3 regions of the Pseudoalteromonas aquimarina genome follow, and region 1 is predicted to be linked to each of the others. Evidence: predicted binding sites of a transcription regulator. Region 1 holds the regulator's gene; each other region holds the start of a gene.
What was found. Region 1 encodes MetJ, which represses methionine synthesis genes. Its sites were predicted from a motif close to TAGACGTCTAGACGTCTA; they were not measured.
Positions count from the first base shown of each region.

Region 2: the regulator MetJ is predicted to act here: its motif matches at 1,988-2,005, upstream of metK (methionine adenosyltransferase).
Region 3: the regulator MetJ is predicted to act here: its motif matches at 3,026-3,043, upstream of metE (5-methyltetrahydropteroyltriglutamate--homocysteine S-methyltransferase).

Region 1 is NZ_JBMMUG010000008.1:18,940-23,591, forward strand. It holds gene AAEU29_RS18150 (malic enzyme-like NAD(P)-binding protein) at 303-1,544, shown strand; gene metJ (met regulon transcriptional regulator MetJ) at 1,589-1,912, opposite strand; gene metB (cystathionine gamma-synthase) at 2,102-3,322, shown strand; gene metL (bifunctional aspartate kinase/homoserine dehydrogenase II) at 3,331-4,652, shown strand, end outside.
Region 2 is NZ_JBMMUG010000002.1:503,056-507,707, forward strand. It holds gene tkt (transketolase) at 1-1,768, opposite strand, end outside; gene metK (methionine adenosyltransferase) at 2,111-3,298, shown strand; gene AAEU29_RS07300 (hypothetical protein) at 3,410-4,354, shown strand; gene AAEU29_RS07305 (hypothetical protein) at 4,412-4,652, shown strand, end outside.
Region 3 is NZ_JBMMUG010000001.1:367,879-372,530, reverse strand. It holds gene AAEU29_RS01680 (EAL domain-containing protein) at 1-713, shown strand, start outside; gene metE (5-methyltetrahydropteroyltriglutamate--homocysteine S-methyltransferase) at 737-3,007, opposite strand; gene AAEU29_RS01670 (LysR family transcriptional regulator) at 3,311-4,195, shown strand; gene AAEU29_RS01665 (AI-2E family transporter) at 4,231-4,652, opposite strand, start outside.

The DNA of each region.
Region 1 (4,652 bases):
GTCTTTTTATTCTAAATAGATGGCTATATACTGAATTATAGATGGTTTCAATAGTCATTATTTTTACTATCTGTTGGCAAAATAGTACTCGTCGAGTGTAAAAAGAGGCGTGAGCTAAATCTGGTCGGATCTGAATTAACTTCAATCTGGTAATGATTTAGCAGAAAATATCTAGAGCTCATGGTTGTAAATTAAACTATGGTCTTAGGTTAATATATAACCGCATTTAACTTCTATTTACTCTAAATGCCGTACTATTAAACCAGTATCTCTCACTTTTAACATCGTAGGATAAGGCACGCATGTCTGACATAAGAGAAAAAGCGCTACAATACCATTCTGAACCCGTTCCCGGAAAAATTAGCATTGAACTAACAAAACCTGCTGAGACTGTTAATGACCTAGCATTAGCTTACAGCCCAGGTGTTGCTGAACCTGTTCGTGAAATTGCTGCTGATCCGAATAATGCCTATAAATATACCGCAAAGGGCAATATGGTCGCTGTTATCTCAAATGGTACTGCTATTTTAGGTTTAGGTAACTTAGGGCCGCTGGCGTCAAAACCTGTAATGGAAGGTAAAGCACTTTTATTTAAGCGTTTTGCTGGTTTAGATTCGATTGATATTGAAGTTAAACACCGCACCACAGAAGACTTTATTAATACTGTTGAAAACATTGCTGACACCTTTGGCGGTATTAACCTTGAAGATATCAAAGCACCAGAATGTTTTGAAATTGAAAAAGCACTTATTGAGCGTTGTAGTGTACCTGTTTTCCATGATGATCAGCATGGTACTGCGATTGTAACAGCTGCAGGTATGTTAAATGCGTTAGAGATCCAAGGTAAAAAGCTTAAAGATGCACTTATTGTGTGTTTAGGTGCAGGTGCGGCTGCGATTGCCTGTATGGAACTACTAATTAAATGTGGTGCACAGCGTGAGCACATTTATATGCTCGATAGAAAAGGGGTTATTCATACACGTCGTGATGACTTAAATGAATACAAAATGTTATTTGCCAACAATACAGATAAACGCACACTACAAGATGTAATTGAAGAAGCTGACGTATTTGTGGGTGTATCAGGCCCAGATCTATTAACTGCTGAAGAGCTAAAGTTAATGGCAAATAAGCCAGTGGTATTTGCGTGTTCTAACCCTGATCCTGAAATTAAACCGGAAGTAGCGAATGCCGCGCGAAATGATTTAATTATGGCAACAGGTCGTTCAGATTACCCTAACCAAGTTAATAATGTGTTGTGTTTCCCATTTATTTTCCGCGGTGCGCTTGATGTTCGTGCAACAGCAATTAATGATGAAATGAAAATTGCAGCGGTAAATGCGATTCGCGAAATTGCGAAGGAGCCAGTGCCACAAGAAGTGCTTTCGGCTTCAGGTGAATCCAACTTAGAGTTCGGTAAAGACTACATTATTCCTAAGCCAATGGATCCACGCTTATTACCACGTGTAGCACGTGCAGTTGCAGAAGCAGCGGTTGCATCGGGCGTAGCGCAAATTGAAATGCCAGAGAACTATATGCTTTAATTAAGCAATAAAAGAAAAAACCTCAGCAATTGCTGAGGTTTTTTTTATTCATCTTCTAATTCAGGAAGCGGTAAACCGCGTTCTGCGAGAATTTCTTTAACCCTTTGCGGAATATGCTCAGGATTATCTTTTCTTAAATCTTCATCATCAGGCAGTGGCTGACCTGTAAACGCATGCAAAAACGCTTCACATAGTAATTCACTATTGGTTGCATGACGTAAGTTATTTACTTGTCTACGAGTACGCTCGTCTGTCAGTACTTTCAATACGTTAAGTGGGATAGATACGGTAATTTTTTTTACTTGTTCTGATTTTTTACCGTGTTCTGCATATGGGTGAATATATTCACCGTTCCATTTAGTTGCCATAAAGTGTACTAGCCTATATCTGTTACGATTTAATTTTGACGATAGCCTGTAAGTAAGAGGCAAAATTTTATCGTTTTAAAATATATAGTCAAATATCATTTGTTTGGCTATATAGACGTGTAAAAGTTTTGACTTCCATCGTTTAGTGGTTTAACCTTTTGGACGTCTAAACATCTAAGTGGCAAAGTTATGAAGCAAAGTAAACAAACAACCCTTGCTGTTCGCAATGGCATTACAGCTGATAAACTTCACGGTGCAGTTGTACCACCGTTATATTTATCGACAACCTATGAGTTCGCTGATTTTGATAAAAAACGTGACTATGATTACGGCCGTAGTGGTAATCCAAATCGTGATATCTTAGCGGATACATTAGCTAAGCTAGAAGGCGGCGAAAAAGGGATTGTTACAGCAACAGGCATGTCTGCTGTTCACTTATGCACACAAATTTTAACGCCAGAAGATACTATTTTAATTCCACATGATTGTTACGGCGGTAGTTACCGTTTATTTACTAGCCTTGAAAAACGTGGCTTATTAAAAGTAGCTGTGGTCGATTTTACTCAAGCGTCTTGCTATGAGCAGATTAAAGCCATTAAACCTAAGCTTGTGTGGATTGAGACACCGAGCAACCCAGTTTTACGTTTAACTGACATTGCCAAAGTTGTAGATGTTGCTCACTCTGTTGGTGCCCTTGTTGGCGCAGACAACACGTTTTTATCACCGGCATTACAAAATCCAATTTCGTTTGGCGTAGATATTGTGATCCACTCAACTACAAAATACATCAACGGCCACTCAGATGTTGTAGGGGGTGTTGTAATTACACGTACAGCTGAATTAGGTGAAGAGCTTGCTTGGTGGGCAAATAACATTGGTATTACTGGTGCGCCTTTTGATGCGTATTTAACGCTCCGTGGTATTCGTACTTTAAATGTGCGTATTAAACAGCACCAAGAAAATGCATTTGCTATCGCACGCTATTTAGAAACCTGTGAGCATGTCGAAAAAGTTTACTACCCAGGCCTTGAAAGTCACCCTCAACATGAATTAGCGAAAGCTCAGCAAAAAGGGTTTGGCGGTATGGTGAGCTTTAGTATCAAAGGCACGATTGAAGATACGGCGAAGTTTTTAACTAGTGTTGAGCAGTTCAGCTTAGCTGAATCACTTGGCGGGGTAGAAAGCTTAATTTGTCACCCTGCAACCATGACACACGCAGGCATGGCGCCAGAGGCGCGTTTAAAAGCAGGTGTTAACGATACTTTAATTCGCATTTCTGTGGGTATAGAAGATGTTGAAGATTTAATTGCTGATCTTGAGCAAGCATTTTCAAAAACAATTAACAAAAACTCAGTTGCTGGTGGCGAAACACAAAACCAGTGCTGTGCTGCACGACCGGCATTGTGGTGATAAGTTAAATGACAAAACAAGTTTATAAATTTGGTGGTTCAAGCCTAAGCAGTGCAAAACGCTACCATGCAGTTGCTAATATTTGCCAACAATTAAGTGGTGGTGATGCGGTGGTGGTCTCTGCCGCAGGCAAAACAACCGATACCTTAGTGCGCTTATGGTCGAGTTACCACAATCAAGATCACAAAGGTGTAGGCGAGGTGATTGCACTATTGAAAGATCATCAGTGTGCACTTATAGCTGAATTATTAGGTGACAAAAGTGAAGTGTATGCTCACTTAATTGACGATATAAATGCAATTTCACAACGTGCAGGCTGTGCTGAACTAGAACAAGCATGGTTATTAGCACATGGTGAGTTATGGTCTGCCCGCTTACTTGCACATTATTTAAATAAAATCGGTGTTGCTGCCTGCCACTATGACAGCAGAGATTTATTCGTTGTTGCTGAAAATTACTTAAAACACGATGAAAACACAGCTCGTTGTCGTTCACTAAAGCAAGATGAGCTGAATATTGTAACTGGTTTTATCGCAAGTGATGAAGCAGGTAATACTGTAACACTTGGTCGTAACGGTAGTGATTATAGTGCCACTTTGCTTGGTAAATACTTAAACGCGGATAGTGTAACTATTTGGACTGACACACAAGGTGTTTACAGTACCGACCCACGTAAAGTGGAAAAAGCAGTTAAGTATAACAAGATTAGCCAACAACAAGCGCAGTTACTGGCGCGTTTAGGAAACCCTGTTTTACACGCTAAAACACTTACGCCATTAAAAGACAGCGATATCAAATTGGTGGTACGCAGCAGCTATGATAGCCATAGTGATGGCACAAAAGTAGTTGCCAATGAACAAGCTAAAGCAAAGCGTTTTATTACTACACTCGCCAGTTCAGACGTTTTTCAAATCACCAATAGCAATAAAGACAGCATCAGAGAGTTGAGCATTTTGCTACAACATCCATTGCAACCGTTAGAAGTTGATGGCAATACTTTATTGTTAGTACCAAGCCAATTTGGTGAGCAAGTTGCAGCGTTTTACCAACAAGATGCAGTACTAATTGAGTCTAATGTATCTGGGGTTGCTATCGTAAGTGAGCCAGGTAGTGAAACTCAACTTCTACAAAGTGCTAAGCAGTTACTAGAAAAACAAAGCATGACTCTGCGCGGCGCATGGAGCCAAAACGGTTTTGCTATTTTATTAGGTGACCAACTGCTTGAGAGCGATACTTTATCTCTGCTGCATGATGAATTGATCACGGCAAAACAAGAATTAGCAGTAATTGTTGCCGGTATTGGTAATGTGGGAGAGGTGTTTTTATCTCA
Region 2 (4,652 bases), on a different contig from region 1:
CAAATAAATCAGTTGATGGCATAGAAACAACACGTACTTTTTTACCTTGCGCGCGAAGTTCAGCTGCTGCTTGCATTGAAAGTTCAACTTCAGAACCTGTCGCAATAAGAATAATCTCAGGCGCACCATCACAGCTTAATACATAACCACCTTTGCGAACATTTGCTAATTGCTCAGCAGTACGCGTTTGCTGTTGTAAACCTTGACGGGTAAATACCAGTGATGTTGGACCATCTTTACGCTCAATAGCATCTTGCCATGCAATTGCAGACTCAACTTGGTCACACGGGCGCCAGTTAACTAGGTTAGGCGTTAAACGCATGCTTGCTAGTTGTTCAACTGGTTGGTGCGTAGGACCATCTTCACCTAAGCCGATTGAATCGTGAGTATAAACAAAGATTGAAGGCTGCTTCATAAGCGCCGCCATACGTACCGCATTGCGCGCGTATTCCATAAACATAAGGAACGTCGCACCATAAGGAATAAAGCCTTTGTGAAGCGCAATACCATTCATGATTGCAGACATACCAAATTCACGTACACCGTAGAAGATGTAGTTACCTGATGCGTCATTTGCGGTTAAGCCTTTTGAACCTTCCCAAAGAGTCAGGTTTGAACCAGCAAGGTCAGCAGAACCACCCATAAATTCAGGTAGCATAGGACCAAACGCATTTAGTGCATTTTGAGATGCCTTACGTGTTGCTGGGTTGTCAGGGTTTGCCTGAAGGCCTTCAATATAAGCTTGTGACTTCTCAGCCCAATCAGCTGGTAATTCACCTTTTTGACGACGTTCAAATTCTGCCGCTAGTTCAGGGAAAGCTGCTTTATATGCGTCAAACTTCTCAACCCAAGATGCTTCTTTCGCAGTACCCGCTTCAACTGCATTCCAATCAGCATAAATATCTGCAGGAATATCAAATGCACCGTGCTCCCAGTTTAGGAATTCGCGTGCAGCTGCAATTTCAGCATCACCTAGTGGTGCACCGTGACAGTCGTGACTACCTGATTTATTTGGTGAACCATAACCAATCACTGTTTTACAACAAATTAATGTTGGCTTGCCCGTTTCAGCACGTGCTTCATCGATTGCTGCGCGAATAGCTTCGCTATCGTGGCCATCTACGTTACGTACAACATGCCAACCGTAAGATTCAAAACGTGCCGCTGTATCGTCAGTGAACCAACCTTCTACTTCACCGTCGATTGAAATACCGTTGTCATCCCAAAACGCAACTAGCTTACCTAATCCTAAAGTGCCTGCTAGCGAACACGCTTCGTGAGAGATACCTTCCATAAGGCAACCATCACCTAAGAAACAGTATGTGAAGTGGTCAACAATATCGTGACCTTCACGGTTAAACTGGTGCGCAAGTGCTTTTTCAGCAATTGCCATACCTACAGCGTTAGTAATACCTTGGCCAAGTGGGCCTGTCGTTGTTTCAACACCTGGTGCATAACCATACTCTGGGTGACCCGGTGTTTTAGAGTGCATTTGACGGAAGTTTTTAATTTCCTCAATTGGAAGATCATAGCCAGATAAATGCAGTAAAGAATAAATTAGCATTGAGCCGTGACCGTTTGACAGAATAAATCGGTCGCGATCAGCCCAATCAGGGTTTGCTGGATTATGGTTTAAATAGTCGCGCCATAGCACTTCAGCAATGTCTGCCATCCCCATTGGGGCACCTGGGTGGCCAGACTTGGCCTGTTGCACAGCGTCCATAGATAGAACGCGAATAGCATTTGCTAGTTCTTTACGTGACGGCATGGATTTTCCTACCTCATTATTTGTTTGCTGTCATAATTTGGGTACATTGCCTATTGGTATTGTGTATGCAAAAATCCAATACCAATAGGTCAATGTACCCACGCAGTTCTATTCTTACCTATAAGCACACGCGGAGCAATGGAAAACCGTCTATAATCTAGCTTCTTTATGCATAAAATATGATAGTTACAGTGAAGAATTTTCACTTTATATTTTTTTTAGACGTCTAGGCGTAAAATTATTGTTTGCAGCGTCGATATTAGTTAGAATACCCGACCATTTATTTTGAACCTGCGCAAATCCATGTGGCAACGCGCATTTTTGTGAGTGAGTAGAAATACCATGGCAAGAACTTTATTTACTTCTGAGTCAGTATCTGAGGGTCATCCGGATAAAATCGCTGACCAAATTTCTGATGCGGTTTTAGACGCAATTATCGCACAAGATAAGCACGCGCGTGTTGCCTGTGAAACAATGGTTAAAACAGGTGTTGCAATTATCTCTGGTGAAGTTACGACTGACGCTTGGGTAGACCTTGAGTCAATCACGCGTAAAGTAATCACAGATATTGGTTATACATCATCTGACGTAGGTTTTGACGGTGACACATGTGGCATCATGAACCTAATTGGTCAGCAATCACCTGAAATCGCACAAGGTGTTGACCGCGCTAAGCCTGAAGAGCAAGGTGCTGGTGACCAAGGTTTAATGTTTGGTTATGCAACTAACGAAACACCAACATTAATGCCTGCGCCACTTTACTACTCTCATTTACTTGTAGAGCGTCAAGCTGAAGCACGTAAGTCAGGTATTCTTCCTTGGTTACGTCCTGATGCAAAATCTCAGGTAACGTTTGTATATGAAGACGGTAAGCCTGTTGCAATCGATGCAGTTGTACTTTCAACACAGCACAACCCAGACATCGAGCAAGATGCACTAGTAGATGCGGTAATGGAAAACATTATTAAGCACACGCTACCAGCTGAGCTTTTAACTGAGAATACTAAATACTTCATTAACCCAACTGGCCGTTTCGTAATCGGTGGTCCTGTAGGTGACTGTGGTTTAACAGGTCGTAAGATCATCGTTGATACTTACGGCGGTATGGCTCGTCACGGTGGTGGTGCTTTCTCTGGTAAAGATCCATCAAAAGTTGACCGCTCTGCTGCATACGCAGGTCGTTATGTTGCTAAGAACATTGTTGCGGCTGGTCTTGCTGATAAGTGTGAGATCCAAGTTTCTTACGCTATCGGTGTTGCTGAGCCAACGTCTATCACTATCGACACATTCGGTACTGGTAAAATCTCTGAAGAGAAATTAGTTGAGCTAGTACGTGAGCACTTCGACTTACGTCCTTACGGTATCACTAAGATGCTTGACCTACTTCACCCAATGTACCAAATGACTGCAGCATACGGTCACTTCGGTCGTGAACCGTTTGAAATGACGGTTGGTGAAGATACATTCACAGCATTTAGCTGGGAAAAAACAGACAAAGCTGACGCTCTTCGCGCCGCTGCTGGTTTATAATAACCTTCTGATTTTGAAAAAGCGCCACTGGCGCTTTTTTTATGCCTAAAATTCAGTAAGTTGCTATGATAACCGCTCTAACAAGTGATAAAGAAACTACACGGTGAAGTTATGTACCTTTCAATCAAACATTACCCTGAAATAACAAACCATAGTGACCAAGACAGAATAACGCGCCTAGCCAAACCTTACCTCACAACTCCAGCAATTATTTACGTTATCCATTGTGTCATCTTGATAGCCCTCGTCATGATAGACATAGCCAGTGTGCAGCAACTACATCCTTTTATTCTAAAAGCAGGTTTGTTTATTATTTATATGATGGTTATGTATTTAACTGGTGTTAATACGTGGCAACGTAGCCAGTTTTTAATGCATCTTGATGAAATAAAGGCAAAAGCAGAACAATCTGATATCGCTCTTGCACAATCATCTTTATTTAATTATTGGCAAGATTATCAAGTAGCTAAAACGTTTATCGTAACAGCGCCTAGTTACTCACGGATACATACTTTCGAGTTTGGTTACTTAAGCCTTAGTGAAAATGGTGAAAAAGCGATGATCCGTGTATTAGAAGACGAAAGTTTAGCATCAAGCCAACTTAAAATAGCGATTTTAAATGAGCAAGTAATCCCTGCGGTGATTACAGAAAATACAAACGTCCTCTTAACCATAGCGGAGCAACCAATAAATGGCTCCATCAGCAAAATTAACCAAATAGCAAAACGTAAAATCACCACTAATCAATTAGCAATTAACTTTACGGAAAAGTTTCTGGTGATAGAGTTTGAACAATCGCCACATGAACTCTCACTGATAACAAGCGTAACAAACCCGCAAACCAAGCAATCCTATCAACTAAAACTCGTTGCCGTAGATAATCAAGATTATGTGGTATATAAAATCCTCGATGAGGATATCTCACGTCCGCTTTTGAGTGCAGATTTAATCATTTTTGAAAACGATAAAAAACAACGCGCCCATGTGCTCGGGTTTTCAGAGCTCGCTTCACACTTTGGCAATCACTATCCACTCAGTGGTGGTAAAATTCGCTGATTAGACTTTCCATCACAAATTGAGTATAAAAACATCTTCTAAACAAGGAGTACTTTGATGAGTAAAGGGTATGTAGTTGCGTTTGTACTTGGCGCATTTAGTTTTTTTGTTGTTTCAACGTTTTTTCATTCCGAGCATCTACAGCAAAGTACACAAACACTAGAACACACTCTCACAAGTAGTGAAAAATCAATTAACCAAGCGTTTTCGCAAACCCAACAACCATTTGAAAGCGCGTTGAAAAACACAACAAAATCGTTAGAAAACACCCTAAGTACGCTTTCTAAATCAGCGCTTA
Region 3 (4,652 bases), on a different contig from region 1:
TTTATCAACCAATTTTTACCATTCAAACGGGTGAAATTATTGGCTTTGAAGCGCTTGTGCGCTGGCATCATCCTGAACGTGGTTTTGTTTCACCTGCTGATTTTATTCCACTTGCAGAAGAAACAGGGCAAATTCTCGCGCTCGATTTACATATTTTGGAACTGGCAGCTAAGCAAATTAAAATTTGGCAAGGTGCAATACCTGAAAGCTTTAAGGTAACAGTTAATGTTTCGTCTAAGCATTTCTCAACGTTAGAGTTTGCTGACTTTATTCAACGACTTTACTACGAGTATCAATTACCGCTTGGTAGTTTATGTATTGAAATTACCGAGTCGGGCTTAATTGAAAACTTGGCCCTTGCAACTGAGATAATTGAAAAACTAAAAACCTGTGGCGTTAAACTGTGCTTAGATGACTTTGGTACAGGGTATTCGGCACTTGGGTATTTACATCAACTGCCTATTCATATTTTAAAAATTGATAAAAGCTTTATTGATAATTTAAAACGCGATGAAAGCCACCCATTAGTTGATGCGATTTTGACACTGGCAAGCTCTTTAGACTTTGATGTTGTTGCCGAGGGTATTGAAACTGAAGAGCAGCTTGATGTACTTAAACAAACTAAATGCCAATACGGCCAAGGCTTTTTAGTGGCAAAACCTATGCCTGCAAAACAAGCCTATACCTTCTTAACAACGGGAAAACTAAGTTAGTTTTCCCGTAAGTTACACTTTCCTTATGCGAGCTCTTGTCTGAGCTCTTTTGCTGCAGTTACCATATTATTAAGCGCAGCGATTGTTTCAGGCCATCCACGTGTTTTTAAACCGCAATCAGGGTTTATCCATAATCGCTCTAATGGCACTTTGTTGGCGGCTTCTTTCATCAGCGCTTTAATCCAGTTAACGTCTGGGATATTTGGACTGTGAATATCATAAACACCTGGTCCTATCTCATTGGGATAGTCAAAATCCTCAAAGGCATTGAGTAATTCCATATTAGAACGTGACGTTTCAATGGTAATGACATCCGCATCCATATCAGCAATTGCCGCGATAATATCGTTAAATTCGGCGTAACACATATGAGTATGAATTTGGGTTTGATCGCTCACCCCTGATGCACTTACTCTAAATGCATAAGCCGCCCAGTCTAGGTAGTTCTGCCACTCTGATGCTTTTAATGGCATTCCTTCTCGAAATGCGGGTTCATCAATTTGAATGATATCGATGCCAGCTTTTTCTAAATCTACCACTTCATCCCTAAGCGCGAGTGCAATTTGATTGGCAATCGTTGGTTTATCAAGATCATCACGAATAAACGACCAAAACAAAATAGTGACGGGGCCAGTAAGCATGCCTTTCATTTTTTTATTTGTTAATGACTGGGCATATTTAGTCCAGTTAACTGTCATTGGTTGTTTACGGCTTATATCGCCCCAAATTATCGGAGGCTTAACACAGCGCGAGCCATACGATTGCACCCAGCCAAATTGGGTAAAGGCAAAGCCTTCAAGCAACTCGCCAAAATATTCCACCATATCATTGCGCTCAGCTTCACCGTGAACCAATACATCTAAATCAACGGCTTCTTGCTGCGCTACGGCATAGGCAATTTCATTTTCCATCTGGGTTGTGTATTGCGCTTGCGTAATATTGCCTGCTTTAAAATCACGCCTTGCTTTACGAATGTTATCGGTTTGTGGGAAAGAGCCAATTGTTGTAGTAGGCAAAATTGGTAAGCCAAGCGCTGACTTTTGGATTTTCTGGCGCGTTGAAAAACAACTGATGCGTTTACCATCATTTGCAGTTAAACCCTCAACACGATTCTTAACCGCTTGATTATTTACCCTTAATGACTTGCTACGCGCTATTACTGGCGCTGAATACTCTGTAAGTGTGGTTAAATCACCTGTGAGTAACGCATCTTTTAATAATTTAAGTTCAAAGCCTTTTTGTTTAGCAAAGGCAAGCCAAGATTTAATCTCACTATCAAGCGCACTTTCTTGTTCTAAATCAACGGGGGTGTGTAGTAAAGAGCATGAAGGCGCAAGCCAAACATCACTTCGCGATGACACCACATTTTTTATTTGGTGATAGATTGATAGCAGATCCGCTTTCCAAATGTTACGCCCATTAATTACCCCTAGTGATAAAATTTTATTATTGCCAATGGCGTGATTAATCTTGTAAATGTCTTGTGTTTCAGCCACTAAATCTAGGTGTAAACCATCAATTGATAAATTGACTATGGTATCTAGGTGATGTTCTATTGAGCCAAAATAAGTTGCGAGCAGTAATTTAACGCCCTGCCCATGCAACTTAGCAAAACTAGTAGAAAGTGCCTCGAGATACTCTTCTGATAACTCTAGTGCGAAAATAGGCTCATCTATTTGTACCCACTCAACACCTAACTCAGCTAGCTGACTAAGCACCTCTTGATAGGCAACTAACAAACGTGGCAACAAGGATAATTTATCAAAATCAGTGTCCGTTTTCGCAAGATGCAAGAAGGTAACAGGGCCGACAAGCACAGGCTTTATGTTGTGTCCAAGTAGCTTTGCTTCTTTTACCTGCTCAAACAATTCAGTAAAGCTTATTTCAAATACTTGGTCTTCACACAGTTCTGGCACGATGTAATGATAATTAGTGTTAAACCATTTAGTCATTTCACTGGCTGCACAAGCACAACCCGAAGGCGCCTTACCACGACCAATTCTAAATAAAGTATCTAAATCAATTGCCCCTGTACTACTTTGATGGCGTTTTGGTACAACACCAAACAACAAAGATGTACTAAGTACATGGTCATACCAAGCAAAATCGCCAACGGGTAATAGTTCAATGCCTTGGCTTTTTTGTAACTGCCAGTTGTCTTTGCGGATCGCCTGTCCTTTTGCTTTTAACTCAGCTAACGAACTTTCGCCACGCCAATAAGATTCAACTGCTCTTTTTAGTTCACGTTGTTTGCCTATTCGTGGAAAGCCTAAATTATGTAGTGTAATTGCCATCTTGATATCCTTTTATTTGAGACGTTTAGACGGCTAAATACTAGATTTAAATTTCTTTCAATTAAATCGCAAGTTTTTCCAAATTAACTTGAGAAAAACTAATAATGAAAACACCAGACCAAATAAGGTACACGACCAAAAGATTAATGACAGCGCTATCATAACTATTAAAAATATATAAAATAGCAATTTATTATCATTATGGCGTTAATTTGAGCTTCTGAGCATTGAAACATGAAAAATAAACAGCTAGTATCGAAGCTCTCTCATGATCGTTCAAGTTTAATATGAGTATTCTTAAAGATGATAGATGTAAAACACCTGAAAACCATCGCCACGCTAAAAGAAACGGGTTCTTTAGTAAATACGGCACGTGAGCTATACCTAACACAATCGGCTTTATCACACCAAATCAAAGACTTAGAAAACAAACTTGATTGCCAGTTATTTGAGCGAAAAACCCACCCAGTGCGTTTTACACCACAAGGTATGCTGCTTTTAGAACTCGCCCACGATGTGTTGCCTAAGGTTGAAGCAACAAAGTGTCGTTTAAAAGAAAGCCTGAACCAACCCATTTCACAATTACGTTTAAGTGTTGAGTGTCATGCGTGTTTTCACTGGTTATTACCAACCATTAAAGAGTTCAATAACTTTTGGCCTGATATAAAAGTCGACTATGAGCGCGGTTTTAGCTACGACGCAATCCCAGAGCTATTAAATGATGAGTTAGATTTAGTTTTAACATCGGATATTCGCGAAACTGAGCGTCTTGAATACGCCCATTTATTTGATTTTAAATTAAAGCTGATTGTGAGCCCAGATCACCCACTTGCTAAAAAAGCGTATGTAACAGCGCTCGATTTAAAAGACGAGACCATAATTTCGTACCCTATTCCACGCGAGCGCCAAGATATTTTTAAACACTTTATCCAAAACGCGCGCTTTGATGGCACTTTAAAAACCGTTGATCAAGGCTTATTGATTTTCCAACTAGTAAGCGCTGGTATGGGCGTTGCTGCACTACCTGATTGGTTAGTAACACCGTATGAAAGCCAAGGCTTAATTAAATCAATTCCATTAGGCGCCCTAGGTTTAACAAGGCCAATGTATTTAGCCATGAAGAAAACCATGAGCGAAAATCCAGTTTATCGACATTTCTTAAATACCTGTAAACAAAAAAAGGGTTAGCCACGTGCTAACCCTTTTCTTTTTTATACCGTTATTTACTGTTCAATTTCTTCATTAACTTGCTCTTCACCGCCTAACAGTACCGCAAGCCATTTTCCTTCTTCACTGTTTTCTAAGGCTATTTTTACAACCATAGTGAGGGGCACAGAAAGTAACATGCCAACCGTGCCTAACAGCCAACCCCAGAACAGTAACGACAAGAACACCACAAGTGGCGATAAACCTAACCCTTTGCCCATATAACGTGGCTCAACCATATTGCCCATTACGGTATTAATTGCCATATAACCGGCAGCAATAATGCCAGCAACACCGACACCTTGTAGAACAACCGCCAATAGCACAGCAGGAATTGCAGCAATAATCGACCCAATATTAGGTATGTAGTTTAGGAAAAACGCTAATACGCCCCAAAGAATGAAATAGTCGATATCAAAAGCCCATAACATTAAGGTTA